2 regions of the Nonomuraea sp. NPDC049419 genome follow, and region 1 is predicted to be linked to the other one. Evidence: riboswitches for the same ligand, from Rfam matches in the RefSeq annotation. Region 1 holds a riboswitch; the other holds the start of a gene.

Region 1 (15,336 bases):
GTTCGTCGGGCGCGTGCGCGGCTACCCGGTGGCCCGCGAGGGCGCGCAGAAGCTCAAGGAGATCTCGTACGTGCACGCCGAGGCGTATCCGGCCAGCGAGCTCAAGCACGGGCCGCTCGCGCTGATCGGCCCCGACATGCCGACGGTCGCGATCGTCCCCGACGACGAGCTGCTCGACAAGAACCTCACCACGCTCGGCGAGATCCGCGCCCGAGGCGGTCAGGTGCTCATGGTCGGCCACCGCGAGCCCGACGCCAAGCTGGCCGACGACGTGATCGTGCTCCCGAAGAACGAGATCGAGCTCGACCCGATCCTGCTGACGATCCCGCTGCAGCTCCTGGCCTACTACGCGGCCGTGGCGCTGGGCCGCGACGTTGACAAGCCACGCAATCTCGCCAAGAGCGTTACGGTTGAGTAGCTAATCCAAATTCGCCCAGACTATCGTTATCTCGGCGCGGAACGCATAAATTCAAAGGGTGCGGCAGTTCGACCATCGCAGGCCCCATCCCGCACGCATGTATGACTACATGCTCGGCGGGAAGGACAACTTCGCGGTCGATCGCCAGGCCCTCGATCAGCTCGCCGAGCTGATCCCGGAGGCGGTCCCGCTGGCCCGCGCGAACCGGGCCTTCCTTCAGCGTGCCGTGCGCTACGTCGCCCGCGCCGGGGTCGACCAGTTCCTCGACCTCGGCAGCGGCCTGCCCACGCAGGGCAGCGCGCACGAGGTGGCCCCGGACGCCAAGGTCGTCTACGTCGACAGCGATCCGGTGGTGGGGGCGCACGCGGCGGTCCTGCTCAGGCGCACTCCCGGCCGGGCCAGGTTCGTCCAGGCCGACCTGCTCGACACCGAGGACGTGCTGGCCGGCGCGGGGGAGTTCCTCGACTTCGAGCGGCCGGTCGGCGTGCTGCTGGTGTCGATCCTGCACTTCCTGCCCGACTCCGACGATCCGCAGGGCGCGGTGGCGGCGCTGCGCGAGCGGCTGGCGCCGGGAAGTTTCCTGGTCGTCTCGCACGCCACGACCTCTCGCGGCGAGGACGACGAGCCGCCGCGGGGCCGCGCGGGCAGCGGGACGGATCGCTCGCCGGCGCGCATCAGGGCGTTCTTCGGCGACTTCCCGATGGAGCCGCCGGGGCTGGTGCAGGCGACGGACTGGCGGCCGGACCGGCCCAAACTGGTGGGTGACTGGTCGCTCCCTTCGTCCCTTATGGCCGGAGTCGCCCGTAAAGCCGAATAAGCCCGAAAATCAAGAAAAAGCGCAACATATATCGATTTTGAATAGCGACCATGACCCCGGTGTATAGCCTGCCGTAATGGGTTAATAACCTAGAGTAATGGGGGTTTCGGGGGAGAAGCACATGCGCCGGCGGCGCTTTCTGGCCTGCGGGCTGGGAGTGGCCGCCGCCATCGCGGGCTGCGGCACGGAGCGGGCCGGCGGGCACGTGCCGATCACCGGGTTCACCCTCAAGCCGGACGGGCGGCGCTGGGAGCGGGTCGGGCAGGCGTTCGCGGGAGCGGCCCTCGCCGTCGGGTACGAGCCGGGCGGCGGCTTCGAGCTGGCCCTGAGCGGCCTGCCCGCGCTGGCCGCGGCCGAGCTGAACAACGGCCAGAGCATCATCGACACCGCCACCCCGCTCGCCAGGCTCAGCGGCGAGGCGCTGGTCGTGGTCGTCCCCGACTCCTCTCCGCTGAAGGACTTCGGCGACTTCGGCGCCCGGCTGCTGGCCGATCCAGGCCACACGATGCTGGCGGGCGGGTCACAGGGCGAGCCCGACCACCTGCTGTTCGGCCTGATCGCGCGGGCGCTCGGCGCCGACACCCGGCAGGTCGACTACACCAGCGGCCCCGAGGCCGTGGCCGCGCTGCTGTCCGGCAGGGCCGTGGCCGCCGCCGGGCCGCTGTCCGACTGGCGGCCGGGGCTCAAACGCGGGCGGATCAGGCCGCTCGCGGTCTCCTCGGCCGTCCGCGTGCCGGAGCTGGACGCGCCGACCCTGCTGGAGTGCGGCGTGCGGGTCGACTTCGCCGAGTGGGTGGGCGCGTTCGGGCCCGAGGACATGGACGAGGAGAGCCGCGAGGCGGCCGTGCGCCTGTGCGAGGAGGTGCTCGGCTCCGCCGCGTGGGAGGCCGCCTGCCGGGCCGCGGGCTGGCTGCCGATCCCGCTCGCGGGCGACGACTTCGCCCACTGGCTGGACACCGAGCTGGCTCGCACCCGCGCCGTGTTGCGGGATCTCGGCATGGTCGACACGACCAAAGCCACAACATGCTGGGGTAGTTGCGGGAACGGCCACTAGATGTAGGATCTCGGTCGTCGCTGGTTCGCCTCCTCGGAGGCGGAGCAAAAGGGAACCTGGTGCGATTCCGGGGCTGCCCCGCAGCGGTGAGCGGGAACGACCGCCGTCATGGAGCACTGGAGAGATCCGGGAAGCGACGGCCAGTAGGAGCTCCACGGAGGTGGAGCGGCCCGCGAGCCCGAAGACCTGCCAGCGGTGTGCAGTGTTCATGGCCTCGAGGGCGGGTCTGGCACACGCGGTCCGGCGCGCCTCGCGCCGCGCTCCGCCGTGCTCTCGCCTGCCCTCATGGGGAAGCTCGCGAGGAGAGAAAGCACGTGACCCAGATCGTTGAGGTTGACCGCCGCCTGGCCATCGAGGAGGCCGCCGCCCGGGTGATCGCCGATCCGGCCAACTCCCGGGTCGCCGCCCGGCTGCTGGCCGAGGAGATCGCCGACGAGGCGGCCGGGCACGGCGTGCGGACGTTCTCCGAGTCGATCGCCGCCACCCACGCGGCCGGGCTCGTCCAGGACCGCCTCGCCGCGTTCGTCGCCGCACACGCGGCCGAGCTGGACGCGCTGATCTCGGACGCGGCGGACGACCGGTTCGAGTACTTCGGGCTGCGCACGGTCTACGACCGCTACCTGCTGCGCCACCCCGAGACGCGCGCCGTGCTGGAGCGGCCCCAGCACTTCTTCCTGCGGGTGGCCTGCGGGCTGTCGGAGACCGTGGCCGAGGCGGCCGAGCTGTACGCGCTCATGTCCACGCTGTCGTACCTGCCCAGCTCGCCCACGCTGTTCAACTCCGGCTCGCGCCGCCCGCAGCTGTCGTCCTGCTTCCTGCTCGACTCGCCCCGCGACGAGCTGGAGGCCATCTACGACCGCTACGGCCAGGTGGCGCGGCTGTCGAAGTACGCCGGCGGCATCGGCATCGCGTGGACCAGGGTGCGTTCGCGCGGCTCGCTGATCAGGGGCACCAACGGCCACTCCAACGGCATCGTGCCGTGGCTGCGCACGCTCGACTCCTCGGTGGCGGCGGTCAACCAGGGCGGCCGGCGCAAGGGCGCGGCCTGCGTCTACCTGGAGACCTGGCACGCCGACATCGAGGAGTTCCTGGAGCTGCGCGACAACACCGGCGAGGACGCCCGCCGCACCCACAACCTCAACCTGGCCAACTGGGTGCCCGACGAGTTCATGCGCCGGGTCGAGGCGGACGAGATGTGGTCGCTGTTCGACCCGAAGGAGGTGCCCGACCTCACCGACCTGTACGGATCGGCGTTCGAAGCGAGATATCGCGCTTACGAGGCCGCCGGGCGATATGTCCGGCAGATTCCGGCCCGCACCCTCTACGGCCGCATGATGCGCACCCTCGCCCAGACCGGCAACGGCTGGATGACGTTCAAGGACGCCGCCAACCGCACCTCCAACCAGACCGCCCGCCCCGAGAACGTCATCCACCTGTCCAACCTGTGCACCGAGATCCTGGAGGTCACCAGCGACGCCGAGACCGCGGTGTGCAACCTCGGCTCGGTCAACCTGGCCGCCCACGTCTCCGGCGACGACCTGGACTGGGAACGGCTGCGCCGCACCGTGCGCACCGCCGTGCGCTTCCTCGACCGCACCATCGACCTCGGCTTCTACCCGACGCCGCAGGCCGAGGCGGCCAACAAGCGGTGGCGGCCGATCGGGCTCGGCGTGATGGGCCTGGCCGACGTGTTCTTCACGCTGCGGCTGCCGTTCGACTCGCCGCGGGCGCTTGAGCTGTCCACCCGGATCGCCGAGGAGATCGCGCTGGCCGCGTACGACACCTCGGCCGACCTCGCGGCCGAGCGCGGCAGGCACCCGTCGTACGACGAGACCAGGGCGGCCGGGGGAGTGCTGCACCCCGACCACTACGGCGCCGCCACCGGACCCCGCTGGGACGCGCTGCGCGCGAAGATCGCCACGACCGGCCTGCGCAACTCGCTCATGGTCGCCATCGCCCCGACCGCCACGATCGCCTCGATCGCCGGCTGCTACGAGTGCATCGAGCCGCAGGTGTCCAACGTGTTCAAGCGCGAGACCCTGTCGGGCGAGTTCCTTCAGGTCAACCGCTACCTGGTGGCCGACCTGCAGGCGCGCGGGCTGTGGACGGCGGCGCTGCGCGACGACCTCAAGCGGGCCGACGGCTCGGTGCAGCAGGTGCCCGGCGTGCCCGACGACCTCAAGCTGCTCTACCGCACGGCCTGGGAGCTGCCGCAGAAGGCGCTGATCGACCTGGCCGCCGCGCGGCAGCCGTACATCGACCAGTCGCAGTCGCTCAACCTGTTCATGGCCAGCCCGACCATCGGCAAGCTCTCCTCGATGTACGCCTACGCCTGGAAGAAGGGCCTGAAGACCACCTATTACCTGCGCTCGCGGCCCGCGACGCGCATCGCGCAGACCACGGTCGCCGCGCCTGCGGCGCAGGCGGTGGCCTGCTCGCTGGAGAACCCGGAAACCTGCGAAGCCTGCCAGTAAGGAGCCCCCGCGACATGCTGCTCGACCCCGGCATGGACCTCACCCTGAGGCCCATGCGCTACCCCGACTTCTACGAGCGCTACCGCGCCGCGATCCGCAACACCTGGACGGTCGAGGAGGCGGACCTGCACTCCGACCTCGCCGACCTGGCGAGGATGACGCCGCAGGAGCGGCACCTCATCAACCGGCTGGTCGCCTTCTTCGCCACCGGCGACTCGATCGTGGCCAACAACCTCGTGCTCAACCTCTACCAGCACGTCAACGCCCCCGAGGCGCGCCTGTACCTGAGCAGGCAGCTCTTCGAGGAGGCCGTGCACGTGCAGTTCTACCTGACGCTGCTCGACACCTACCTGCCCGACCCGGACGAGCGGGTCAAGGCGTTCGCCGCGATCGAGCACATCCCGTCGATCCGCGACAAGGCGGAGTTCTGCTTCAAGTGGATCGACTCGATCGGCGGCCTGCAGCGGCTGGAGACGGCCGCCGAGCGCCGCCAGTTCCTGCTGAACCTCATCTGCTTCGCCGCCTGCATCGAGGGCCTGTTCTTCTACGGCGCCTTCGCCTACGTCTACTGGTTCCGCTCGCGCGGGCTGCTCGGCGGCCTGGCCACCGGGACGAACTGGGTGTTCAGGGACGAGTCCATGCACATGGAGTTCGCCTTCAGCGTGGTGGACACCGTACGGGCCGAGGAGCCCGAGCTGTTCGACGACGAGCTGGGCAAGCAGGTCACCGAGATGCTGGAGGAGGCCGTGGCCGCCGAGCTGGCCTTCGCCGCCGACCTGTGCGGCGACGGCATGCCAGGCATGAGCGTGAGCCAGATGCGCCAATATCTTGAGTACGTCGCCGACCAGCGGCTCGCCCGGCTCGGCCTGCCCCGCAGGTACGGCTCGGCCAACCCCTTCGCGTTCATGGAGCTGCAGGACGTGCAGGAGCTGGCCAACTTCTTCGAACGGCGTGTCTCTGCGTACCAGGTGGCGGTTGAGGGCAATGTGAGTTTTGACGAGACGTTCTAAGACATAGGGGGCAAGAAACGTGCAGTCTCCAGCGGACTGGCCGATCCTTTTGATCTCGGTGGTCGGCTCGATCCTCCTGGTGGAAGTGGCCCGGCGCCTGCTCAACAGGGCCGGCCGCAAGTGGGCACTGGCCCAGCACCTCGTGGAGCACTGCACGTGGCCCGCCTTCCTGACGGCCGCGATCGTCGCGTTCAACCTCGTGTTCGGGCCCGGCATGTTCGGCGACTCGCCCTCCGAGCGGGCCCTCGGCGCGACCGTGCAACAGGCGCTCGGCCTCGTCACCATCGCCGTGGTCACCTGGCTCATCGTGCAGGCCGCGTACGCGCTGACCGACGTCATCCTCGACCGGCTCGTGCAGGTCGAGGGCGAGCGCAACCGGCGGGCCCGGCGCATCATGACGCAGATCGGGCTGGTGCGCCGCATCGCCGCCGCCGTCGTCATCGTCATCGCCCTCGGCGCGATGCTCTTCTCCTTCCCCCAGGTGCGGGCGCTCGGCGCCGGGCTGCTCGCCTCGGCCGGCATCGCGGGCGCCGTCGTCGGCATCGCCGCCCAGTCCACCATCGGCAACGTGCTGGCCGGGCTGCAGCTCGCCTTCAGCGACGCGCTGCGGCTGGACGACGTGGTCGTGGTGCAGAAGGAGTGGGGGCGCATCGAGGAGCTGACGCTGACGTACGTCGTGCTCAGGCTCTGGGACGAGCGCCGCCTGGTGCTGCCGGTCTCGTACTTCACCCAGAACCCGTTCGAGAACTGGACCCGCCACGGCAGCCGCGTGCTCGCCGTGGTGTACCTGCGGGTGGACTGGTCGGTGCCGGTGCCCAAGCTGCGTGAGGCCCTCTACGCCTTCCTCCAGGAGAACCCGCTGTGGGACCAGAAGGACTGGACGCTCCAGGTCACCGAGGTGCTGCCGAACGGACTGGTCGAGCTGCGGGCCCTGATGAGCGCCGCCGACTCGCCGTCGTCGTGGGACCTCAAGTGCGACGTGCGCGAGTTCCTCGTCAACTACGTCAGGGAGAACTTCCCCGAGTCGCTGCCGCGCTTCCGCGTGGAGACGCCGGAGAGCCGCGCCGGCGCCGGCGAATGACGCCCGCGAATATTCGGTGGCCGGGGCGACGAACGCCTGCCTATCGTGGAGATCGTCCAGCGTTGATCAGCTGTCTTCGCCCGGACGCGCGGCCCTGAAAGAAGAGGGCCGCCGGGCCACGGCCTGGCCGGTGGGAATGGCGACCCCCGGCCGGACCCCGCCCTCGCCCCGGGCCGGTTGACGCCGGCCGGGCCCGGGGCCCAGCCTCGACGGCGCGCGTCGAAGGGCGCCGGCGGGGCAGGGGCAACGCCATGAAAGGCAAAGTCCTCCTGAAGACCGCACTCGCGGTGACGGCGACCGCCGTCGCCGGCTCGCTTGGCACCGACCCGCGCTCCACCTGGTACCAACGGCTGAAGAAGCCGTCGTGGCAGCCGCCGCCCCAGGCGTTCCCGCTGGTCTGGACCCCGGTGTACGGACTCATCACGTACGCGGGCGCCCGTGCCGTCTCCCAGACCGGCCCCGAGCGCAGCCAGGCGTTCAAGCGGGCGCTGACCGCGAACCTGCTGCTCAACGCGGCCTGGCCGGCGCTGTTCTTCCGTACCCGCACCCCGAAGCTGGCGCTCGCCGAGATCCTCGTGCTCAACGCCTCCAACGCGCTGCTCATCCGCCGGACCTGGCCGGCCGACCGGCGCGCCGCGCTGGCCCTGCTGCCGTACGCGGGATGGACGGTCTTCGCCACCGCGCTCAACACCGCCATCGCCCGCCGCAACCCCTGACTCACCAGCGCTGGCGGGCCTCCTCCGCCCAGCCGGTCAGGCCGCCGAGATCGACCCAGGCGCCGTCGTCGGCCCGCGCCCGGCCGCTGAAGTGCCCGAAGCACTGGTGCGTCTCCGACCCCACCACGCCCAGCTCCGTGCGGGCGACCCGCTCGTGGAACGGCGTGAGCACCGCCTGCACCCGTTCTCCGGTGATGCGCCACGGCTTCGTCCAGTCGCCGCGGTCGTAGTGCCAGGCGAGCTCCTCGCCGATCTTGTGCAGTCTCCCGTCCACGAACAGGGCGTTCTCCGTCATCCCGGTGCCGTCGGTCCACTTGCCGCCGAGCTGGATCGCCCGTCCGGGCGCGCTGCCCGCCGCCCAGTTCCACACCGCGCGGTACGGCCAGCGCCCCCGCCCGTGGTCGAGCACCGCGAACGCCTCGCTCCCGCCGATCTCGTACGTGGCCGCGCCGAGCCTGAGCCGGCCGCGTACGGGACGGCCGACGTCCTTGACCGTGTACTGGAAACGCCGCGGCCCCCACGGCACCACCACGCCCAGCGACTCGTGCCCCTCGGGCAGCGGCACCTCCAGCTCCACCTCGGCCTGCGCGGTCACCGCCCTGATCGTGCTGCCGCCCGGCTCCTGCGCCAGGTCGACGGCCAGCCCGGCCGCGCGGGCCGACACCCGGCCCGTGCCGCTGCGCTCCGGCAGGACCGTCCCGCGCGCGAGCGGCGCCACCACGTCCTTGGCGTGCTCCTCGCCGGTCGCGCGGTCGAGCACGTACAGGCCGTGCACGCCCGCGTAGTCGAGCGAGGACACCACCAGGCCGATCACGTGCGAGGGGGTGACCACTCCCCAGTACTCCCAGCGCTTGGTCCTGCCCCAGCCGCGCAGGTTGGCGCGGTGCAGCGGGCGGCGCGTCCAGCCGACCGCGTGGGGGTCGAGCCGCCCGTCCGGCAGGCACAGGTCGACGGCCGTCGTGATCTCCCGCTCGTGCGTCACCATGATCGCAGCGTACGCGGGCGGGCGCGGCAGCCCCATCCGGCTGCCGCGCCCGCCCGGCGGTGCTGCGATCTCAGTGCTGCTGTTCGGCCTCCGGGCGGTAGCCGAGCTTGCCGCGCGTGGCGATCAGCACCACCAGGGCCCCGCCCAGACCGGCGAGCAGGGTGACCATGCTCGCGCTGTCGGGGTCGGTGATCGAGGGGAACATGTCGGAGTAGATGATCGACATGAAGTTGTTGGCGCTGACGTGCAGCACGATCACCAGGGGCAGGCTCTGGCCGCTGCGGTTGAACACCCAGGTGATGACGAAGCTGAAGGCGCTGGCGAAGATGACGAAGATGCCGATCCGCTGCCAGGTGACGTCCGGGTAGCCGCCCCACTCGGTGAGGTAGAGGGGCAGGTGCCACACGCCCCACAGCGGGCCGAGGACGGCGGTGGCGCGCAGCGGGCCGTACCTGCGCTGCATGCGGGCCAGCGCGAAGTCACGCCAGCCGGGCTCCTCGGCCAGACCCGTGGTGATCATCTGGAGCAGCAGGCCCGGGATGTACGCGACGAGCAGCACCATGGGCGGCACCTGCGCGGCGCCGTCGGAGACGGCCAGGGAGGCGACGATGAGGGCGGCGGGCACGCCCAGGGCGGCGCCCGCGTACCAGCCCCAGTGCACCCGCCACTTCGTCATGCGGCCGATCCAGCGGCGCACGCCCTCCTTGCCCTCGGTCAGCCGGGTCACCAGGTAGGCGGAGAAGATCGGGCCGAGGTAGGCGCCGGGCAGCACTCCGGCGAGCTGGGTCGTGCCGAGCAGGGCGGGGAAGTCGAAGTCCCAGACGCCCATGCCCTGGTTGGAGAGCGCGTACGGCAGCCATGCGACCCAGCTCAGCAGGTTGGCCAGGACGAAGTAGCCGGTCAGCGGGTAGCGGCGGATGAGCCCGCCCAGCCCGCCCTGGCGCGGCGGGGCCTGGAGACCGGGGGTGCTGTCGACAGCCATGTCTGTGAAATCCCTTGGGGAGGTGTGCTTGACGGACAGGACAAGCACACCAGCGGGGACCCTCTCCCGTCGTTCCCGCGTACGCCCCAATGGTGGTACAGCCAGAGGTACCGTTTCCTGACACGCGCCGTGACCGCCGGGCAGGCTCGCGCCCGCCCCCGGGCCGGCCTGGCGCCGCGGCACCTGACGGTCAGGTGGCGTCGTCCGGGGACTCGTCCTGAAGGAGGAGGTCCTCCAGGACCTCGACCGCGTCGCGGACGCCGCGCAGGCCGACTGCCGCGCGCTCGGCGTCCGCGGGGTCGAACAGCCACTCCTCGATCGGCAGGCGTTCCTCCTGCTCGGGATGGCTCGCCGCGACCTCGATCAGCTCGAGGTCGACCTCGGCGTGCAGCTCGTACAGGAACTCGCCCTCGCCGTCCTGGCCGTTCATCGCTTTTTCCTCCCCGGCCTAGCGGGCGGCCCAGTCGCGGTAGTGGATCTCGCCGAGCGCCGCCTCGCCGAGCGGGACCAGCGAGAGCTCCTCCAGTTCGCTGCCGAAGTAGCGGGCGTGCGGGTCGGTGACCACCTCGCGGGTGTCGCCCATCCCGGCCAGCGCTTGGCGGAAGAACTCGTCCATCCGGTACCGGTCGGGCCCGGCGATCTCGATCCGCCCGTTGACCGGCGCCCCGACGGCGGTCCTGCCGACGGCCGCCGCGACGTCGTCGCCCGCCATGGGCTGGAACTGCACGGGCGCGATGTGGGCGCGGCCGTCGTCGCGGGTGGCCTCGTCCGCGATGCCCTTCGTGAACTCGAAGAACTGCGTCGCGTGCACCAGCGAGAACGGGATGCCCGACTTCTCGATGAGCTGCTCCTGAGCGATCTTGGCGCGGAAGTAGCCGTTGTCCGGCAGCCGCTCCGTGCCGACGATCGAGACCGCCACGTGGTGCCCGACGCCCGCCTCCGCCTCGGCGGCGAGCAGGTTACGGGTGGAGGTCTCGAAGAAGGCCAGCACGGCGGCGGGCTCGAACGACGGCGAGTTCGACACGTCCACGACCACCTGAGCCCCGCGCAGCACCTCGGCCAGCCCCTCTCCGGTGAGGGTGTTGACGCCGGTGTTCGGCGAGGCCGCCACGGCTTCGTGGCCGTGCTCGCGCAGCTTGGCCACGAGCTTCGAGCCGATCAGGCCCGTTCCGCCGATGACGACGATCTTCATGCGGTTCCCTTTCGTCCTGCCGGCGGCTCCTCATGCCGTCCGGTCGCCAGCTAAGACAGGGTGGGACGCGCCCCTGTGACAGGAACCCGGAGAAATCTTCGGTGAAGAGTCAGCTCTTCGCGGGCGTGAGCACGATCCGGCCGAACACCTCGCCCGCGTCCATCGCGCGGTGCGCGCGTACCGCCTCCTCCAGGGGCAGCCGCTCGTGCACCACGGGGGTCAGCTCGCCGCGGCTCGCGGCGGCGAACTGCTCGCCGGTCAGGCGGAGCCGGTCGGCCTCCGGCACCGTGTTCGCGCTGAAGGTGGCGAACGACAGCGACCGCTGGAACGCCGCGAACATCTCCATGCCGAAGTCCGCCGGCGGCATGCCCGCCACCGCGCCGACCGCCACCATGCGTCCGTTGGGGTTGAGCCTGGCGAAGAACGCGGGCAGACCGGGGCCGGCGGCGACGTCGATGACGACGTCGAAGCCCGCGGGACCGTCCCCCTCGCCCGAGCGGTCGAGCACGTGCGTCGCGCCCAGCCGGCGCAGGCGCTCGCCGCGTTCCGGCGACGACGTCGTGACCGCCACCGCGCTCGCGCCGGCCTGCGCGGCTAGCTGCACCGTCATGATGCCGAGGCTGCCCGCCGCGCCGCGCACCAGCACCGACTCGCCGGGCTCGAAACGGGCGTGCCGCAGGCCGAAGTGGGCCACCACGCCGGCGTTGCCGAGCGCCACGGCGTCCACGGCCGACAGGTCGCCGGGCAGGGCGTGCAGCGCCGTGACCGGGACGGCGGCCCGCTCGACGTAGCCGCCGCCCACCCCGGTGAACGCCCATACGCGCCGCCCCACCCAGGACGCTTCGGCGCCGGGCCCTGCCGCGGTCACGGTGCCCGCGATCTCGCCGCCGGGGATGTGACCCTTCTCGAAGCCGGGGGCGCCCTTGCGGATGAAGACGTCGGCGCCGGCGACCCCGGTCGCCTCGATCTCGACCAGCACCTCTCCCCGGCCGGGGCTCGGGTCGGGCAGCTCGACGACCGCCATGCCCTCGGGCGCGCCGAACTCCTGGATCACGACTGCTTTCACGGAACGCATCTCCTTCGTGTTTCGTCCTGCTGATTCGAACACTAGTGGACGATGACATTCCGCTTAGTCGAAGTGAGAGCGGCGGGCACGGGTTCGTCTCACAAGAAAATGCGTTGTCCTCCTCCCTGGCTGGTTGGTAGACCTGGCGTTTTCGAACAGGAGGGGGTGGCGATGCTCACCGGTGAGCTCGTCAGGCTGCGGGCGCTCGAGCCCGCCGACAGCGAGGCGCTGTGGCGGTGGTACCACGATCCCGAGGTCGGCAGGTGGATGGGCAGCGATCCGCCGATCTCGCTGGCCCAGAACATGGAGAAGGGGCAGAACCGGCCGCGCAACACGTACGAGCTGATGCAGCTCGGCATCGAGACCCTCCAGGAGCAGACGTTCATCGGGTACGTCGTGCTCGGCGACACCGACTTCGTGCACGGGGAGGCCGTCCTGCAGAGCGTCGCCATCGGCGAGCGCGACTTCAGGGGCGGCGGCTACGGCACCGACGCCGTGCGGGTGATCAGCCGGTACGCCTTCGAGGAGATGGGCCTGCACCGGCTGATGCTGTGGGTGGTGGCGGACAACGCCGCGGCGGTGCGGGCGTACCGGAAGGTCGGGTTCGTGGAGGAGGGGCGGCGGCGTGAGGCGTTCCGGTCGAGGGGGAAGCGCTACGACTACCTGATGATGGGGCTGCTGGAGGGCGAGCTGAGGTAGGCGTCCAGCAGGCCGTCCATCAGCGTGACCCGGCGTTCGGTGCGGTCGTCGAGGGCGACGAGGGCCAGCGTCAGGCCGGGCGCGGGCACACGGGCGTGCAGGGCGCGCAGCCCCGGCCAGCCGCCGCCGTGCCGGTAGACGCGGTGGCCCGCGTGTTCGCGTACGCCGACGCCCCAGGCGTAGTCGAGCGGCGTGCCGTCGTCGAGCCGCCCCGGTGTCTGGACGAGCCGCGCTATGCCTGGCTCGTCGGCGTTGAGCGCCTGGCCCCAGCACAGGAGGTCGGTGAGCGTGGTCCACACCCCGCCGTCGCCGAGGGAGAGTGGCGCGGGACCGGCGACCGGCGCGACGCTCCCTGGCCCGTCCGGCGCGGGAGAGGGGCCGGGCCAGTAGCGGGTACGCGTCATGCGCAGCGGCGCGAACAGCCGCTCACGGGCGAAAGCGGGCAGCGGTCGCCCGGCACAACGCTCCACCGCGACGGCCAGGCACACGTACCCGGCGTTGGAGTACGCGTACGCGGTGCCGGGGCGGCGGGGCAGAGAAGGGAAGTGGGCAAGCGCCCGGAGGACCCCCGCCGTGGTGTGGCCGGCGTCGATGTCGCGGTCGTCAGGCAGCCCCGCCGTGTGGTGGACGAGGTGCCGAAGCCGCACGTCGGACGCCCACGCGGGCAACTCGGGCAGCCAGCGCGACAGCGGCGCGTCCACGTCCAGCACACCGTCCTCGACCAGCAGCGCCGCGCACGCGGCGGTCAGCTGCTTGGACAGGGACGCGGCGTAGACGAGGGTCGTGGTGGTGACCGGATCGCCGGCGGCGGTCGTCCCCTGGGCCAGGAGGACGGGCGGCGCGTCACGCCGCGCGACGCCTACCACGAGCGGCTCGTCGGGACGGTAATCGGCGGCGGAGACCAGGGACGATAAGGACATGAACGTCATGGTCGCAGAGGCGGACGTGCTCGGAGGCCGGGGTGGTCTAGCGGGTCCCGGCCTGTTCCTCCAGGTACGCCAGCGCCCCGACGCCCTCCTCGGCGAAGAACACCAGCTCGGTGAGCGGCACGGGCAGGAAGCCCTCGGCCTCCATGCGCTGGAACTGCTCCCTGAGCCCGTCGTAGAAGCCGGCCGTGTTGAGCAGCACCACGGGCTTGGTGTGCAGGCCGTGCTTCTTCAGCTCAAGGATCTCGGTGGCCTCGTCGAGCGTGCCGCTGCCGCCCACCATGATGACGAAGGCGTCGGCGCGGGCCAGCAGCTGCGCCTTGCGCTCGGCCAGGTCGCGGGTGACCACCATCTCGTCGGCGCCGGGCCGCGCCAGATGGGCGAGGAACTCCACCGAGACGCCCACCAGCCGGCCGCCCGCCTCCTGCACGCCGTCGGCCACCACCTTCATCAGCCCGGAGTCGGAGCCGCCCCACACCAGCGTGTGGCCGCCCTTGCCGAGCAGGCCGGCGAACTCGCGGGCGGGCACGGTGTAGCGGTCGTCGAGGTCGGCGGCGGAGCAGAAGACGCAGATGTTCACGCCCGGCAGTCTACGGCCGCCCCGCCCGGGGGACGATCAGCGCTTTGACCACCCGCTGCGCGGCCACGTCCTCCAAGGCGCGCTGCGCGTCGCGCAGGTCGTACTCGCCGCTGACCAGGCTCGCCCACGGGAACAGGCGCTGGTAGCGGGCCAGCACCTGGACGCCGCGCCAGAGGTGTCCCGCGTCACTGCCCCAGCAGCCGCGCACGTCCAGGTGGCGGCGGTTGAGGTCGCGGTGCGGGTTGAACGTGGCGTCGCCGGTGTCGGTGTACTGGCCTGCCACGACGTACCGGCCGGCGTCGCGGGTCAGGCGCATGCCCTCGGGCACCGCCGCCGGCACGCCGGTCGCCTCGATGGTCACGTCGGCGCCCCGGCCGCCCGTCACGTCCCTGACCGTCTCCAGGCGCTCGTCCGGCGTCATGGCGTCGATGTCGAGCACGAGGTCGGCGCCGAGCCGGCCGGCCGCCTGCAGCCGCACCCGCGAGCCGCCGATCGCGATCACCTGCCCGGCTCCGCGCAGCTGCGCCAGCGCCATCGCGCACAGCCCGACCGGCCCGGTGCCCTGCACGATCACGGTGTCGCCGAACGCGATCTCGCCGAGCGTGGCCGCGTGCAGCGCGGTCGGCAGGCCGCAGCCGCCCGCCAGGAAGGCCCGCCAGTCGAGGTCGGGCGGCAGGGCCACCACGTGCACGCCGGGCTTGAGGTGGACGTACTCGGCCCAGCCGCCGAACAGGCCCTCGTCGGCGGGCATCGTCACCCCGTAGACCTTGCGCTCGGGGCAGCGGGTGGTGGCGTGCGCGACCGTGCAGTACCAGCACTGGCCGCAGGTGCCGTGCACGTCGTGGAAGGTGACCGTCTGGCCGATCTCCAGCGGCTCGCCCCAGATGTCGCGCGCCGGAGCCCCGGGTCCCAGCTCCGCCACCTTGCCCACGGAGATGTGCCCGGGGATGATCGGGTACGGCACGCCGGCCAGCCGCCCTTCCCACAGGTGCACGTCGGTGCCGCACACCTCGCTGCCGAGCGTCCTGAGCAGCACCGCCCCCGGCTCCAGGTCGGGCCGCTCGTACGCGCGCGGCTCCAGCGGGGCGCCAGGCCCCGGCATGACGACGGCCGAGATCATCTCCGGTCTCCTTCCGTGACGCTAGTGACGTCCGCGCGCTCGCGACTGGACGACCATGGGCACCCGCTGCCGGGGCAGGCCGGGCGGCGCGGCGGTGTACAGCTCGCGGATCATCGCCAGCAGCGTGTCGAGGCATGGTGGCGGGTCGTCCTTCCACCAGGCCAGCCGCACGTCGATGCGGGGTGCGTCGGTGACCAGCCGGTAAGCGACTCCCGG
Region 2 (15,336 bases), on a different contig from region 1:
GCGGGGACGAGCCGACCGTCACGGACGCGAACCTCGTCCTCGGCTACCTGTCCTCGGCCTCCATCCCGCTCTCCCCCGGCCTCGCCGGGGCCGCCCTGGACCGGCTCGCCGGGCCGCTCGGGGTTGCGCGGGAGGAGGCGGCGTACGCCGTGCACACGATCGTCAGCGCCTCCATGGCGTCGGCGGTGCACGTGGTCACCGTGCAGCGGGGCATCGACCCGCGCGGGTTCGCGCTGGTCGCCTTCGGCGGGGCCGGGCCCATGCACGCGGCGCGGGTGGCGGAGCGGTTCGGGATCGCGACCGTGGTGGTGCCGCCGTACTGCGGGGTGGCCTCGGCGGCCGGGCTGCTCGCGGGCGCGCTGTCGGCCGACCGGGTGCTGACCCGGCTCGACGCGCCGGACCCCGAGGCCGTCTTCGCCGCGCTCGCCGCCGAGGCCGCCGACGACCTGGACGTCCCGCTCGCCGCCGCCACCATGACCCGCTCGGTGGACGCCCGCTTCCGCGGCCAGGCGCACGAGCTCACCATTCCCTGGACCGCCGACCGCGCCGCGCTGGAGTCGCGGTTCGCGCGGCGCTACGAGGAGGTGTACGGGATCGCGCAACGGGGCGAGATCGAACTGGTCAGCTACCGCGTACGCGTCACCGTGCCACCCCCACCCATGGAGGGCGCGGACGAGCCCGTGGCGACGACGGGTGGGGCGCCGGGCTCGCGGCGGGCGTACTTTCCCGAGTGCGGGGGCCATGCCGAGGTGCCCGTGCACACCAGGGAGACGCTCGGGGGCGCGGGCGCGCTCTGCGGTCCCGCCATCGTCGAGGACGCCGAGTCGACCATCGTCGTGCCGCCCGGCTGGACCGCCATGATCACCGGCACCCGCGCCGTCCGCCTCACCAGGAGGAGCGAGCCGTGATGGACGCCCTGACCGCCGAGGTGCTGCGCAACGCGCTCGTCGTCGCCGCCGAGGAGGCGGGCATCGTGGTCGTGCGGTCGGCGTACTCGACGTTCATCGTGGAGGGCTCCGACGCCTCGGCCGCGATCCTCGACGTACGGGGGCGGCTGATCGCCCACTCCATGGCCACCACGCTGATGAACAGCATGGCGCTCAAGGTCGCGCTCCCCGAGCTGCTGCGGGACTTCCCGCCCGAGACCATGGCACCGGGCGACGTGTACGCGCTCAACGACGCCTACCGGGGCGGCGTGCACACCAACGACCTGCTCGTCTACCGCCCGGTCTTCGTGGACGGCGTCCCCGCGTACTTCACCGCCACCATGATCCACGTCTCCGACCTCGGCGGCCTCTCGGCGGGCGGCATGGCCCCGCTGGCCACGGACATCTTCCTGGAGGGCCTCCAGCTCCCGCCGGTGCGCCTGGCCACCCGCGACGGCCTCGACCCGGCCATCGAGGCCATCCTGCGGGCCAACAGCCGCACCCCCGGCAAGGTCGTGGGCGACGTACGGGCCCTCGTGGCGGGCACCGCCGTCGCCGCGACCCGTCTGGAGGCGCTGATCACCGAGTACGGCGTGCGCGGCCTGGCCGAAGGCGTGGATGACTACCTCGACCACACCGAGGCGCGGACGAGGGCGGCGCTCGCGGAGCTGCCCTCCGGGCGGTGGGAGGCGGCGTACCCGATCGACGACGACGGCATCGATCCCGAGAAATCACATCACATCCGGGTGGCCGTCGTCCTCGGCGACGACACCGCGCGGCTCGACTTCACCGGCACCGGCCCGCAGGTCCCCGCCGCCATCAACGCCTCCGCGTCGCAGTCGCTGGCCGCCGCCGTGTTCGCCGTCCGCTGCTTCCTCGACCCGGCGATCCCCATGAACGACGGCTGCCTGCGCGCCATCGACGTGCACCTGCCCGAGGGCAGCCTGCTCAACGCCCGCTCCCCCTACCCCTGCGGCGGCCGGTACGTGCCCGTCTACGCCGCCATGGAGGCCGTCTTCCAGGCGCTGTCCGACGCGGTGCCCGAGCGTGCCATCGCGGCCGGCGGGATCCTGCAGCCGTTCTCGATCGCGGCCGTCGGGGCGCCGTACTGGATCCATCTGTCGTACGACTTCGGCGGCGTCGGCGCCCGGCGCGGCCTGGACGGGCCCGACGCGACCGGCGTGCACTTCGGCATCGGCCGCAACTCAGTGCCCCAGGCCGAGCCGGTGGAGAGCCGCTGCCCGATCATCGTGGAGTCCATCGAGACCGTCCCCGACTCGGGCGGCCCCGGCCGCTACAGGGGTGGCCTGGGCTCCCGCACGGTCTACCGCTTCCTGGCCGACTGCCACGTCACCACGCGCGGCGACCGCCTCCGCCTCCCGCCACCGGGCCGCGAGGGCGGGCAGCCAGGCCGGGTGGGCGGCTTCTACCGCCGCCACAAGGACGGCACCGTGGAACGCCTCCCCTCAAAGGCGAACAACGTGCGGTTCACGGTCGGCGAAGCCTTCATCGTGGAGACAACCGGCGGCGCCGGCCTCGGCCCACCCACGGCCCGCGACAGGTCGGCCATCGAAACAGACCTCGCCACCGGCCACATCACCCGACGAGGCGCCGAAGAGGACTACAACTTCACGGGAGTCTGGTCAGATCACCGGGATCGAAGCTGACGGCAAAGGGAACCGACAAACTGGCCTGAGCACCGGCCCTGAACACAGCCGGCTCGGCATAGGAGTCGCCATCGAGCTCGTAGACGTGCAACGCAGGCCCCTGCCCCGGTTCCAGCCGCCAGTATGCAGGGATACCCGCCGCCGCATAAGCCGCGCTCTTGAGATTTCTGTCCGCCGCCGCAGTTCCAGGACTGACGACCTCCACGGCCAGCAGCAAGTCCGTCGGTCGGAACATCAGTCTCACGGACTCAACCGCGACCTTCGGCACGACCACGAGGTCGGGAATGTAGAAGTCGCTGTCACTCGCCCGCACATTGACCGTTGACAGAACCGTCAGGTGAGCGGGCTTAGCATCACACAGGATCGTCTGCAGGACGTAGATGATGGCCTGATGGACGGGGGTAGGGGCAGGACTCACTAGCAGGCTCCCGTTGAAGAGCTCGTATCGGAACCCGTCATCCGGGATCTCGAGCAGGTCGTCGACGGTGAACGGCGCGCTGAGCGCCTCGGTCCGCGCGACGTGCTTGGCCGGTTCGATCGTCGCCATTGCGGTCACCCACTCAGTATCGGGAGTCAGACCCTCGTGCTCATGCTACTTACCCAAGAAAGTTGACCTTGAGTGATGGTCTCGCCACGCTTCGGCGCCGCGCAGGACGGCGGTGTGGACGGCGCGGGCCGCGCGGGCGCCCCAGTCTGAGCGGGGGCCGCCGAACAGCTCCTGCGGGCCGTCCGCGCGGGCCGCGACGCAGACGGCGTCCGAGGCGGTGCCGGTGCCGGCGAAGCCGGCTTCGAGCATGGCCTGGGTCTTCGCCTCGGTGACCGTCATCACGGTGTTGACCAGGGCCGCGTCCGTCATGGCGACGGGCAGGGCGACCACGATGTTGATGGTGCCGACGCGGATGGGGGCGAGCTCCGGGTCCTGGTGGCCCTCGGGGGCGGCGGCCCAGGTGGGGACGCGGAGCCCGACCGTGGCCCAGGCCCGTACGCCGCCGTCGGTGGCGCGGACGTACCGGTCGACGGAGGCGGCCGTCATCATGCCGACCCCGGCCCCGTGGGAGGGCCCGAGCGAGATGAGGTGGTCGGCCGGGTCCATGCGCGCGTACCCGGCCACGACCTGGGCGTTCAGCACCCACTCGCGCTCGCCGATGCCGCCCCCGAGCAGCGCGGAGGAGATCATCCGCCACCCGGGGCCGAACTCCCACAGCAGCGCCCCCAGCCTGGCGCCGTCCTCGACGCGGTAGCTGAGCTTCATGATCTCCCCCTGACGAGATGCACGACAGGCCGCCCGTCGGGGCCCGGCTCGATTTTGACCTGCGCGTCGAAGTGCCGTCCGACGAGTTCCTCGGTGAGCACGGCGGCGGGCTCGCCGGTGGCGGCGGCGCGGCCCTCGGCGAGCAGCAGGAGCGAGTCGGCGTACAGGCCGGCGACGGTGAGGTCGTGCAGGGTGGTGACGACGGTCAGGCCGTCGGCGCGGCGCAGCCGATCGACCAGCTCCAGCACCTGCTGCTGGTGGCCGAGGTCGAGCGCGGTGGTGGGCTCGTCGAGCAGCAGGACGGGCGCCTCCTGCGCGAGCGCCCTGGCCAGCACGGCGCGCTGCCGCTCGCCGCCGGACAGCTCGCCGACCGGCCGCATCGCGAGCCCGGTCAGGTCGAGCCGCTCCAGGACGGATTCGGCGACGGCCCGGTCGTGCCCGCTCTCGCGCCCCAGGTAGGGGATGTACGGCGTGCGCCCGAGCAGCGCGTAGTCGAAGACCGTCATGTCGGGCGGCAGGGCGGGCGCCTGGGGCGCGTACGCGACGAGCCTGGCCCGCTCGCGCGGCTTGAGCGCGGCGGCGGGCCGCCCGCCGAGCGTGACCTCGCCCCGGTGCGTGACCAGCCCCATGACGGCCTTGAGCAGCGTGGACTTGCCGGCCCCGTTGGGCCCGATGACGGCCGTCCACTCGCCGCGCCGCACGTGCAGGTCCACCTGGGAGAGCACCTCGCGCTCGCCCAGCCGTACGGTGAGCCCGCGTGCCCCGATCACGTGACCACCCGCCTGGTCATGCGCAGGACGGCGACGAAGAACGGCGCTCCCACGAACATCGTGACCACCCCGATCGGCAGCTCGGCGGGCGCGAGCACGGTGCGGGCGACGAGGTCGGCCACCACCAGGAAGGCCGCGCCGCCGATGAGCGACAGCGGCAGCACGATCCGGTACGAGCCGCCGGCCAGCCGCCGCACGACGTGCGGGACGACGATGCCGACGAACCCGATGAGCCCGCTGACCGCGACGGCCGCGGCGGTGGCCAGGGAGGCGGCGAGCAGCACGACGAAGCGCACCCGCCCGGCCCGTACGCCGAGCCCCGCCGCCTCCTCGTCGCCCACGGACAGCACGTCGAGCATGCGCCCGTGCAGCAGGAGCAGGACGGCGGAGACGGCGGCGTACGGCAGGACGAGCAGGAGCTGGTCCCATCCGCCGCCGACGTCGCCGAGGATCCAGGCGTAGATGCGCTGCAGCTTCTCGACCTCGAACTGCTGCAGGAACGTCTGGATCGCGGTGAGGAACGAGGTGACGGCGACGCCGGCCAGGACGAGCGTGGCGGTGCCGCCGTTGCGTCCCGCGGTGTTGCCCAGCGTGTACGCCAGGAACACCCCGCCCACCGCCCCCGCGAACGCGGCCACGGGCACGCCGGCGGACGGCAGCAGCACGATGGCCGCCGTCGCCGCCAGCCCGGCCCCGGCGGCCGCGCCCAGCAGGTAAGGGTCGGCGAGCGGGTTGCGGAAGACGCCCTGGTACCCGGCTCCCGCCATGGCGAGCAGCCCGCCGACGACGGCGGCGACCAGCACCCTGGGCAGCCGCAGCTCGAACAGCAGCCCCTGCTCGACCGGGGCGAGCCCCGAGTCGACGTGGGTGAGCGGCAGCCAGTCCGCGACCTGGAGCACGACCTGCCAGGGCGAGATGTCGGCGGCCCCGTCGAGCAGCCCGGCGATCATGCACCCGGCCAGCAGGACCAGCGCCCCGGCGATCCAGAGCGGCCGCGCCCGCGCAGGCCGGGCGGGGCCGGCGGGTTTCGCCATCGTCAGCCCGTGCCGTCGGTCTTCGCCGAGGCCTCGGCGACGGCCTCGCCGATGCTCCTGGCCAGGTCGGCCACGCGCGGCCCCCACCGGGAGGCGATGTCGTCGTCGAGCTCGGTCACCCGGTCGTTCTTGATGGCGGACAGGTTCTTCCAGCCGGGCCGCGCGGCCAGCGCGTCCTTGTTCTGCCGGCAGCACTTGACGTCGGCGAGGAAGATCAGGTCGGGGTCGGCCTGGGCGACGAACTCGGCGGACAGCTTGGGGTAGCCGCCGGCCGCGTCGGGCGCCTTGTCGGCGATGTTGGTGAGCCCGAACAGGCCGTAGATCTGCCCGATGAACGTCTTGGACGTCACGGCGTAGGGGGTCTGGTCGAGCTCGTGGTAGTAGGTGAGCTTGGTGTCCTTGGGCGCCTTGGCGGCGAGGTCGTCGATGGCGGTCTTCATGCCGGTGACGACCTTGTCGGCCTCGTCCTGGTGGCCGGTGGCGGCGCCCAGCTCGGAGATCTCCTCGTACGCCTCGTCCAGCCCGGTGGCGGCGGGCTGGTGGAGCACGGGCACGTTCACCTTGCCCAGCTCGGAGACGACGTCGTCGAGGTCGTCGGACAGGATGACGAGGTCGGGCTTTCGGGCGACGATGGCCTCGACGTTGGGCTTGAAGCCGGACAGGTCGGTCTTGGGGGCCTCAGGCGGGTAGTTGGAGCGGTCGTCCACGGCGACGACCTGGGAGCCCGCGCCGATGGCGTAGAGGGTCTCGGTGTGCGTGGCCGAGAGCGAGACGATGCGCTCGGGCCGCTTGGGGATGGTGACCTTGCCGTTGGCCGCTTCGACGGTGACGGGGAAGCCGGCGGCCGAGGGGGCGGCGGACGCTGAGGTGGGGGCGGCTGTGGGGGCGGCTGTGGGGGCGGCTGTGGTGCCGGTCTGGCCGCAACCGGCCAGGACGAGCGTTCCCAGCAGCGCGCCCGCGAAGGCCGTGCGTACGGGCCTCACGAGTAGTCCTTTCACACTGTTGGAACCGAGAGACCCGCTGGTAGCGACGGATCACCCTTTTCCACGAGGGTTGATGTGCGTCGGCGCGGAGGCAGGCGACCTGGCTATGACAGTTGCGGGACAGCGCCGGACTCTCACCGGACTTCGCTGCGCTCTGCGCGTCGGGCAAACGCTATCAATCCCTCATACACGCGCCGCGTCAAGGGGCGAGTTGGGCCTCCGCCTCGGCGATGATCCGCTGGATGCGCAGTCCGTGTGCGGCGTCCAGGGGGTGGCCGCCGCCCTTGCGGACGGTGGCGGCGAACTCCTCGGCGACCCTGGCGAAGTGGTCGTCGTCCCCGTCGCGGGGCGGCAGGACGGCGTTGCCGGTGCGGCCGTACACGGCGATGGTGGACGGCGGCACGTCGCCGCCCGCGGCCATGCTCAGCGACGCCTCGCTGACCGCGCCGCCCTCGTGCTCCAGCAGCAGGCCGATCCAGCGCAGCGGGTGGCCGTGCGCGCGCACGCCGGTGACGGGGCCGAGCGCGGCGTCGAGCACGTCGATCACGTGCGGTCCCACGTCGAGCAGGGCGCCGCGCTCCAGCCGCCAGGGGGTGGCGAAGGGGTGGTCGCCGAGCAGCGCGCCGGAGATGTTGGCGGCGTGGCCGCCGAACGGCTCGACCTCGGCGCAGCGGGCCAGGAAGGCGCGGGTGGCGGCGGTGTAGCGCATGGTGAAGACCATCTGGGTCGCGACGCCGGACTCGGCGACGGCGTCCGCGACGCGCTGGGCGGCGTCGAGCGAGTCGGCGAGCGGCTTCTCCAGCAGCAGCGCCTTGCCCGCGCGGGCGGCGCGGACGGCGTACTCGGCCTGGACGGCGGGCGGGACGCAGAACGCGACGGCCTCGCAGTGCTCGAACAGCTCCTCGACCCGCTCGAACACCGGCGCGCCCAGCTCGGCGGCGGCTTCGGGGCGGCGGGCCCAGACGCCGGCCAGCCGCGTGTGCGGGCTCTCGGCCAGCATGGGCGCGTGCGCCATGCGCGCCCAGGGTCCCGCCCCGATCAGTCCGACCGCCACCGGCTCCATGCACGTCCTCCTCAGGAAATCAGGATATTTCCAACCATAGAGGAGAAGATCACCACTCCACGAGCAGGGCCGTCAGCCCGCGGCCCACGAGCGACCTGCGGTACGCGACCTCCTGCCCGGGAACCAGCCGCAGGCCGGGCAGCCGCCGTCCGAGCACCTCCAGCGCCGTGCGCAGCTGCAGCCGGCCCAGCGCCGCACCCACGCAGAAGTGGATGCCGTGGCCGAAGACGAGGTGGTCGCCCGCGTTGGGCCGGTCGATCACGAACCGCTCCGGCTCGGGAAAGACGCTCTCGTCGTGTCCCGCCGAGTCGGTGGACAGCAGCACGAGCGAGCCCGCCGGGATCGTCACGCCGTGCAGGACGACGTCCTCCGCCGCGTACCTGAACGAGCCCAGCGAGGCCCCGTCGATGCGCATGCACTCCTCCGACGCGCCCGCCAGCAGCGGCTCGGGCACCGGCCAGCAGCCCTCCCTGAGCAGCCGCAGCACGGTGTTGCCCAGCTGGTTCGGCACGGTGTCGTTGCCGCCGAGCAGGATCGTCGAGATCAGCTCGACCACCTCGCGGTGGGTCAGCTCGGCGCCGATGAGCGCGGTCATCAGTGAGGTGAAGTCGTCGCGCGGGCGCGCGGCGCGCTCGGCCACCAGGCGGTCCACGTACGCGAGGTAGTCGAGGAAGCTCGCGGCCAGCTCAAGCTGGCGCCGCGGCGGCTGCGGCGACAGGAAGAGCTGGAACCAGTCCTTGACGTGCGCCTGCACGAACGCCTCGTCCTCCTCGGGCACGCCGATGAAGCGGGCGGTCAGCTTGACCGACGGCTCGTGCCCGATCTCAGTGACGAAGTCGGCGGCGCAGTGGGTGGCGCCGCGCGGGGCGAGGCGGTCGAGCAGGTCCTCGTTGAGCCGCCGGAACTCCTGCTCCAGCGCGGCCACCGCGCGCGGCGTGAACGCCCGCGACACCGACCTGCGCAGGCGGGTGTGGTCGGGCGGGTCCACGTTGGCCACGAAGCTCGACAGGAACGAGCCGTGCTCGCCCAGCTTGTCGCGGGTCTCCTGGGTGAGGCTGCGGGAGATGGTCAGCGAGCCCTTGGAGGAGAAGCGGCGCGGGTCGCCGTACGCGGCGCGCACGTCGGCGTACCTGGTCAGCACGTACGCCCCCAGCTGCGCGCTGCGGAACACCGGCGCCTCCCTGCGCAGCCTGGCCAGGAACGGGTACGGGCCGGCCACGTGCCAGGCGGCGCTCACGTCGAAGTCGCCCAGGGTCGCGTGCTCGGTCATCCGAAGATCCTCCGCGGGTTGCCGACGAGCATCTGGTGGATCTGCTCCTCGGTGACGCCCCTGGCGCGCAGCGCGGGCAGCACGTCCTGGGAGATGTGGAGCAGGTGGTAGCGGGGGTGGCGGCGGCGTACGACGGCGGCGTCGAAGCGGTCGTTGAAGCAGTAGGAGTCGTGGCCGAGCACCATGCGCCCGGCGTGGCCGCGCTCGCACATCGCGGCCACGACCGCCACCCGGTCGTCGAACGGGCAGATCGTGTCGATCCCGAACCTGTCCATGCCGAGGTAGGACCCGTTCGCCACCAGTTCCTCCAGGTAGGCGAGGTCGGTGGAGTCGCCGGCGTGGCCGATGACCACCCGGCCGAGGTCCACGCCCAGCGAGGCGAGCAGCTTCTGCTGCTCCAGCCCGCCTCTGGAGGCGCTGTGCGAGTGGGTGGTGATGGGCGCCCCGGTGGCCAGGTGGGCCTCGGCGACCGCCCTGAACACCCGCCGGCAGCCCTCGGTCATGCCCTGCCGGTCGGAGGCGCACTTGAGCATGGCCGCCTTGACGCCGGTCCGGCCGATGCCCTCGGTGAGGTCGCGGACGAAGAACTCGGCCAGCCGGTCGGGCCCGCCGAACAGCGAGCCCGGCCCGCGGTTGCCGAAGTACGGCGGCAGCGCGTCGTAGGTGTAGAGCCCGGTGGCGGCCACGATGGTGACCGAGGTCAGCTCGGCCACCCGCTGCACGGCGGGGACGTACCTGCCGAGGCCGACCACGGTCAGGTCCACGACCGTGTCGATGCCGGCCGCCTTGAGCGCGTCGAGCTTGGCGGCGGCCTCGCGGGCGCGCGTCTCCAGGTCCCAGCCCTCGGGGATGTCCGGCCAGTTCCACAGGATCTCGGGGCTGAGCCCGAAGACGTGCTCGTGCATGAGCGTCGCCCCGAGGTCGGCGACCGGGCCGGTCACGGTTTCAGGCACGGGAACCTCTCGTGCTCGAACGGCCGGTTGACCTGGAGGCCGAGCCCGTCGGTCTGGGCGTAGGGCAGGCCGGTGTAGAGGGCGTCGGCGTCGAAGTAGGTGACGGTGAAGGACAGGCGGGGGCGGTCGTGGCGGTTGGCGGGCGCGCCGTGCACGGTCAGCGCGTGGTGCACGGTCGCGTCGCCGGCCTTGAGGTCGAGCGGCGGCGACAGCTCCAGCTCCTTCAGCCAGGGGTGCTGGGTGAGCTGGTCGTCATCCGGGCGGGTGAAGCTGCGGCCGAGCAGCCCGTGGCGGTGCGAGCCCGCGTAGAAGCGCAGCGCGCCCATGCCGGCGGGCACGTCGGCGAGGGCGAGCCAGACGGTGAGCATGGCCGAGCGGTCCATCGGCATCCAGGGGAAGTCCTGGTGGAACTCGGTGGCGCCGTGCTCGCCCGCCTCCTTGACGAGCAGGTTGGTGACCTGCACGCGGACGGCCCGCACGCCGTGCAGCAGCCGGACGGCGTTGCGTCCCATCTGGGGGTGCAGGGCGAGGGCGGCGAACGCCTCGTCGGTCGCGGCGACGTCCCTGGACTGGCCGAACGCCGCGTCCACCGGGCCGCGGTGCTCCCTGGGCCGCTCGCGCAGGTGGTCCAGGGCGCGCTCGCGCAGCGCGGCGGCGGTGGCGGGGTCGATCAGCCGGCTCAGCCTGACCCAGCCGTGCGCGGCGAAGAAGCCCGCCTCGGCGGCGGTCGCCTCCCGTACCGGGATCTCCATGGGCACAGTCTCGCACCAGAGCAAGCGCTTGGTAAGCCCTGTGGTTAGACTCACGGCCATGCGGCGGTTCAGGTTCGGCGCGGTGGTCAGGCAGGCGGAGTCGGGGCGCGCGTGGGCGGAGAAGGCCAGGCGGCTGGAGGACGCCGGGTTCGACGTGCTGCTGGTGCCCGACCACCTCACCGGCGACAGGTTCGCGCCGGTCGCGGCCCTGACGGCGGCCGCGTGCGCCACCGGGCGGCTGCGGGTCGGCACGCTGGTGTTCGCCAACGACTTCCGGCATCCCGCCGTGCTCGCCAAGGAGGCCGCCACGCTGGACGTGCTGTCGGGCGGGCGGCTCGAGGTGGGGATCGGCACCGGCTGGATGGCCGCCGACTACGCGGGCGCGGGGCTGCGGCTGGAACCTCCCGGCGTACGGGTCGAGCGGCTGCGCGAGGCGCTGCACGTGCTCAAGGGGCTCTGGGGCGACGGCCCGTTCAGCTTCGACGGGCGGCACTACCGCGTCACCGGCCTCGACCAGCGCCCCAAGCCCGTGCAGCGGCCCCGCCCGCCGCTGGTGATCGGCGCGGGCGGCGCGAGGATGCTCCGCCTGGCCGCCCGGGAGGCCGACGTCGTCAACCTCACCCTGCGGGTCCTGCCCGACGGGAGCGGCCCCGACGTACGCGACGGCGGCCCCGCCGCACTCGAAGCCAGGCTGGCCGTCGTCAAGGAGGCGGCCGGTGACCGCTACCCCTGCCTGGAGCTGGGCACGAGCGTGATGGCGGTGGGCGAGCTCAAGGCCGATGAGTCGTGGAGCGCCGCGCGCACGGCACCGCTGGAGGGCACCCCGCAGCTCCTGCTCGGCACCCGGCAGGACATCGCGGACCAGCTCCGCCACTGGCGGGACGAGCACGACCTGTCCTACTTCGTGCTGCACCACGAGCGCGATCTGCCCGCCTTCGAGCCCGTCGCCGAGGAGCTGGCGGGCACCTGACGGCGGGCGGCTCGGGACCGTAGCGGATGATGGGGGCCATGAACGAGATGCTGCTGCTCCGGCACGGAGAGACCGAGTGGAGCAAGGCGGGCAGGCACACCGGCCGTACGGACCTGCCTTTGACGGAGCACGGCGAGGAGCAGGCCAGGGCGCTGGCGCCGCTGGTCAAGGAGCCTTTTCAGCTGGTGCTGGTGTCCCCCGCCCAGCGCGCGGGACGCACGGCGGAGCTGGCCGGGCTGAGCGGGTACGAGGTGGACCCCGACCTGTGGGAGTGGGACTACGGCGGCTATGAGGGCATCACCACGCCGCAGATCCGCGAGACGCGGCCCGGCTGGTACCTGTGGCGTGACGGCGTGATCCCCGGCGACGCCGACCATCCCGGCGAGAGCGCCTCCGAGGTGGCGGTGCGCGCCGACCGGGTGATCGAGCGGGCCCGCGCGGTGGACGGGCGGGTGGCGCTGGTGGCGCACGGGCACTTCCTGCGCGTGCTGGCCGCCCGCTGGCTGGGCCTCGCGCCCGAGGAGGGGCGGCTGCTCAAGCTCGACACCGGCACGTACTCGCGGCTCGGGTACGAGCACGCCGAGCCGGTGCTGCTGACCTGGAACGCCCCCGTGAGTTAACCGACCTTCGCGCGCAGGGCCGACTCGTGCAGCGCCCTGCTCACCAGCCAGCCGCGTAACGACCCGAGCGCCGGGTCGTACGACAGCGGCTGCTCCCAGAGGGCGACGAACACGCTCTGCGTCACCTCCTCCGCGTGCGCCGGGCTGCCGGTGACCTTGACCGCGACGCCGTACACGTACGGGCCGTGCCGGTCGTAGGCGTCGGCCAGCGCGTCGAGGTCGCCGGCGGTCAGGCGCGCGCGCAGGTCCATGTCGCTCATCAGTCGCATCCCAGGGTCGCGGCGGCGGCGATCAGGTCACGGGCGAGTGCGGGGTCGCCCTCGGCGGCGTACGGGAAGGCGCCTGGCGGCCACCGGTTGCCCAGCAGCCGGCAGAAGCCGGCGGCGTCGGCCGAGATGAGCACGGCGACGTGGTCGGAGGCGGGCGAGAGCGGGACCGTCCAGGTGCCGCCGCCCGGCCCGGTGAGCACGATGGTGGCCGAGACGTCGCGGCGCGGCCCGCGCAGCGCGCGCGGCAGCAGCGCCAGCCCGAACTCGGCGACCATGTGCACGTGCTCGGGCTTCGGCGCGGCCCCGGCCCGGTCGGTGGCGGCCCTGATGTCGTCGGCGTGCGTCCAGGTCTCGAACGTGCGCTGGATCATGGCCTGGCGCAGCGGCGCGCGGGCCGGCCGCGCACCCGCCAGCGCCACCTCCACGCCGAGCAGCACCTCGCTGCCCGCCGACACGCGCGCCAGCAGCGAGCCCGCCTGCTCGCGCCAGCGCCGGTGCGCGGTGTGCGCGGGGGCTCCCGGGACGCCCATGAACCTGGCCACGGTCGCGTCGTTGGCCGTCAGGTGCTCGACCATGCCCCTGACCGTGCCGTGCTTGGGGACCGGCGCCTCCCACTGGGCCGGGCTCAGCTCGGCCAGCAGGTCGTCCATGAGCGCGACCTGCTCGGCGTACGGGACGGCGACGGTGGACACGCCCATCGCGGCGGGGGTGCGGCGGCGGCGCGCCCCGGACAGCACGGCCTCGCGCAGCCCGGGCGGCGGCCCGGCGGCGGCCTCGGGCTGATCGAGCAGCGCGATCGCCGCGGTGCAGTCGGGGCACGAGGCGACGTGGTCGTCGGGGCGCTGCCCGTCGAAGAGGTACGAGTCCGTCATGGCCACCTCCGCAGCCGACGCTAACCCGGCGGGTGCCCCGGAGCCAGGCGGCAGCCGGGGAACGGTGCGAGCAGCGTCTCACGCCAGGGGCCTTCGAGATAGTCGCGGGCGCGTTTTGCCCACGCCGGCAGCCGCGGGTCGGGCGGCGCCTCGTCGTCGAGGCCGAGCGCGGCGTCGCGGGCGCGTTGCGTGGCCAGGTGGTCGTCGAGGGAGACGGCCCAGAGGGTGACCGCCTCGGTGTCGCAGAACAGCACCTCGTACAGGCCGGCCAGGGTGTGGCCGTGCTCGGCGAGCAGCGGGGCGCGTTCCGTGCGTACGGCGTGCAGGTAGTCGAGGGCGGCGCCGGGGCGTACGCGGGCGCTCTCGAAGAGGTAGAGCTCGGCGGCCGGTGCCGCGGACAGCGGCGGGCAGCCCGGCACGGCGCCGAGCGGCCGGGAGAAGGCGGAGAAGCGCAGGTCGTCGATGTCGGACAGGAACAGCCGCGCGTCGACGCCCTGGTAGATCTCCATCATCTGCCGCCACCCGCCGTCCCAGCCGCCGTGGCAGTCCCACAGCGTGACGGCCTTGAACTGCGGGTGGCCGGTGATGCCGACCGCGTAGAAGGCGCCCACCAGGTCGATCTGGCGGGACCTGATGGACATGCCGGAGGTGAGCGTGGGCGCGGTGCGGCTCTCGTCCTCGCGCTTGTAGCGGGTCAGCCAGGTGAGGTAGTCGAGCGGCCGCCTGGAGTTCATCGGCCGGAAGTCGACCTCCTCGATCAGGTGGATCGCGCGCCGCACTGCGCCTCCTCTACCAAGCGATTGCTTGGCTTCGAGGATAGCGATCAGGCGAGCGCCTGGGAAGGCTGCGGGCCGCGCCCGGTGAGCCACTCGAGGACCTTGCGATGCCCGGAGGCGGCGTCCTCGAAATGGCCCCAGTGCCAGTAGCGGGGCTGGTCCCTGATGCCGGTCACCCACGTGCGGTAGGAGACGCCGGCCGGGGTCGTCGTGGTGGCCCCGCCGGCCGCGGGCGCGACACCATAGGTGCGGATCACGACCTTGCCGCCGGGTGCGAAGAGCACGTCGTCGGCGATCGGATACAGGGTCATCTGGTCGAGCATGACCCCGATCCTCGCCGGAGGAGGAGGCCGGGCGGTTACACCCCCGGCGCGCCGCCGTTAAGCGGACGCGCCGGAGGTTAACACGGTGTTACACGAGCAGGCCGTCGAACTCTCCGTCCTTCACCCCGAGCACCAGAGCCCGGATCTCGTCACGGGTATAGATCAGGGCAGGTCCGTCGGGGAAGCGCGAGTTGCGCACCGCGATGCCCCCGTCGGGGAGCTCCGCGAGCTCGACGCAGTTGCCCTGCGAGTTGCTGTAGCGGCTCTTGCGCCAGGCGACCTCGGTCAGGTCGGCCGCAGGCATGCCGTTGTAGGTCTGGTTCATCTACATCTTTCTGAGAAGACCGCCGATGAGCTCGACGGTGCCTCCTGGCGTGGTGCTCTCCACGCACAACTGCTCCATGGCCGTGAGGTACGGGTCGACGTCCTCACGCTTGTCCAGGTACAGGGCACCCCAGAGCTGCTCGACGTAGACAACGTCCGACAGATCGGACTCGGGAAACCGCAAGATGCTGAACGCGCCCCCTTCAGCGGCGTGCTTGCCGAACCTGAAGGGCATCACCTGGATGGTGATGTTGGGAAGGGCGGCGACTTCCAGCAGATGCTGGAGCTGCTCGGACATGACCTCCCGCCCGCCGATGGTCCGCTTGAGCGCCGCCTCGTCGATGACGGCCCACAGCTTGGGCCCGTCCTTCCGGGTGAAGCGCTCCTGGCGCTGCATGCGCATGTGCACGCGCCGCTCGATGCTCTCGGGGGTCGCATCGGGGTTGCCAAGCTGATAGACAGAACGCGCATAAGCGGCCGTCTGCAGCAGACCGGGCACGAACTGCACCTCA

The links. Region 1 has a riboswitch for cobalamin ahead of AB0K12_RS06665 (ribonucleoside-diphosphate reductase subunit alpha). Riboswitches for the same ligand answer to the same signal wherever they lie in the genome.
Region 2: another riboswitch for cobalamin. It lies ahead of AB0K12_RS13180 (ABC transporter substrate-binding protein); the one in region 1 lies ahead of AB0K12_RS06665 (ribonucleoside-diphosphate reductase subunit alpha).

The regions. Positions count from the first base shown of each region.
Region 1 is NZ_JBFAQB010000002.1:276,818-292,153, reverse strand. Features, by position in the region: gene glmS (glutamine--fructose-6-phosphate transaminase (isomerizing)) at 1-418, shown strand, start outside; gene AB0K12_RS06675 (SAM-dependent methyltransferase) at 477-1,235, shown strand; gene AB0K12_RS06670 (tripartite tricarboxylate transporter substrate-binding protein) at 1,333-2,289, shown strand; cobalamin riboswitch at 2,294-2,498, shown strand; gene AB0K12_RS06665 (ribonucleoside-diphosphate reductase subunit alpha) at 2,604-4,763, shown strand; gene AB0K12_RS06660 (ribonucleotide-diphosphate reductase subunit beta) at 4,778-5,773, shown strand; gene AB0K12_RS06655 (mechanosensitive ion channel domain-containing protein) at 5,793-6,854, shown strand; gene AB0K12_RS06650 (TspO/MBR family protein) at 7,106-7,570, shown strand; gene AB0K12_RS06645 (DUF2804 domain-containing protein) at 7,572-8,555, opposite strand; gene AB0K12_RS06640 (CPBP family intramembrane glutamic endopeptidase) at 8,626-9,537, opposite strand; gene AB0K12_RS06635 (hypothetical protein) at 9,728-9,967, opposite strand; gene AB0K12_RS06630 (SDR family oxidoreductase) at 9,986-10,729, opposite strand; gene AB0K12_RS06625 (zinc-binding dehydrogenase) at 10,839-11,795, opposite strand; gene AB0K12_RS06620 (GNAT family protein) at 11,967-12,494, shown strand; gene AB0K12_RS06615 (serine hydrolase domain-containing protein) at 12,455-13,414, opposite strand; gene AB0K12_RS06610 (TIGR00730 family Rossman fold protein) at 13,461-14,000, opposite strand; gene AB0K12_RS06605 (zinc-binding dehydrogenase) at 14,011-15,120, opposite strand; gene AB0K12_RS06600 (LysR family transcriptional regulator) at 15,142-15,336, opposite strand, start outside.
Region 2 is NZ_JBFAQB010000003.1:690,826-706,161, reverse strand. Features, by position in the region: gene AB0K12_RS13210 (hydantoinase/oxoprolinase family protein) at 1-908, shown strand, start outside; gene AB0K12_RS13205 (hydantoinase B/oxoprolinase family protein) at 908-2,593, shown strand; gene AB0K12_RS13200 (Uma2 family endonuclease) at 2,556-3,140, opposite strand; gene AB0K12_RS13195 (adenosylcobinamide amidohydrolase) at 3,186-3,845, opposite strand; gene AB0K12_RS13190 (ABC transporter ATP-binding protein) at 3,842-4,615, opposite strand; gene AB0K12_RS13185 (iron ABC transporter permease) at 4,612-5,649, opposite strand; gene AB0K12_RS13180 (ABC transporter substrate-binding protein) at 5,652-6,632, opposite strand; cobalamin riboswitch at 6,705-6,824, opposite strand; gene AB0K12_RS13175 (Gfo/Idh/MocA family oxidoreductase) at 6,832-7,695, opposite strand; gene AB0K12_RS13170 (cytochrome P450) at 7,745-8,965, opposite strand; gene AB0K12_RS13165 (phosphotriesterase-related protein) at 8,962-9,918, opposite strand; gene AB0K12_RS13160 (phytanoyl-CoA dioxygenase family protein) at 9,903-10,670, opposite strand; gene AB0K12_RS13155 (TIGR03621 family F420-dependent LLM class oxidoreductase) at 10,729-11,640, shown strand; gene AB0K12_RS13150 (histidine phosphatase family protein) at 11,679-12,260, shown strand; gene AB0K12_RS13145 (sigma factor) at 12,257-12,520, opposite strand; gene AB0K12_RS13140 (maleylpyruvate isomerase family mycothiol-dependent enzyme) at 12,520-13,401, opposite strand; gene AB0K12_RS13135 (hypothetical protein) at 13,422-14,180, opposite strand; gene AB0K12_RS13130 (hypothetical protein) at 14,225-14,500, opposite strand; gene AB0K12_RS13125 (DUF397 domain-containing protein) at 14,589-14,825, opposite strand; gene AB0K12_RS13120 (helix-turn-helix transcriptional regulator) at 14,826-15,336, opposite strand, start outside.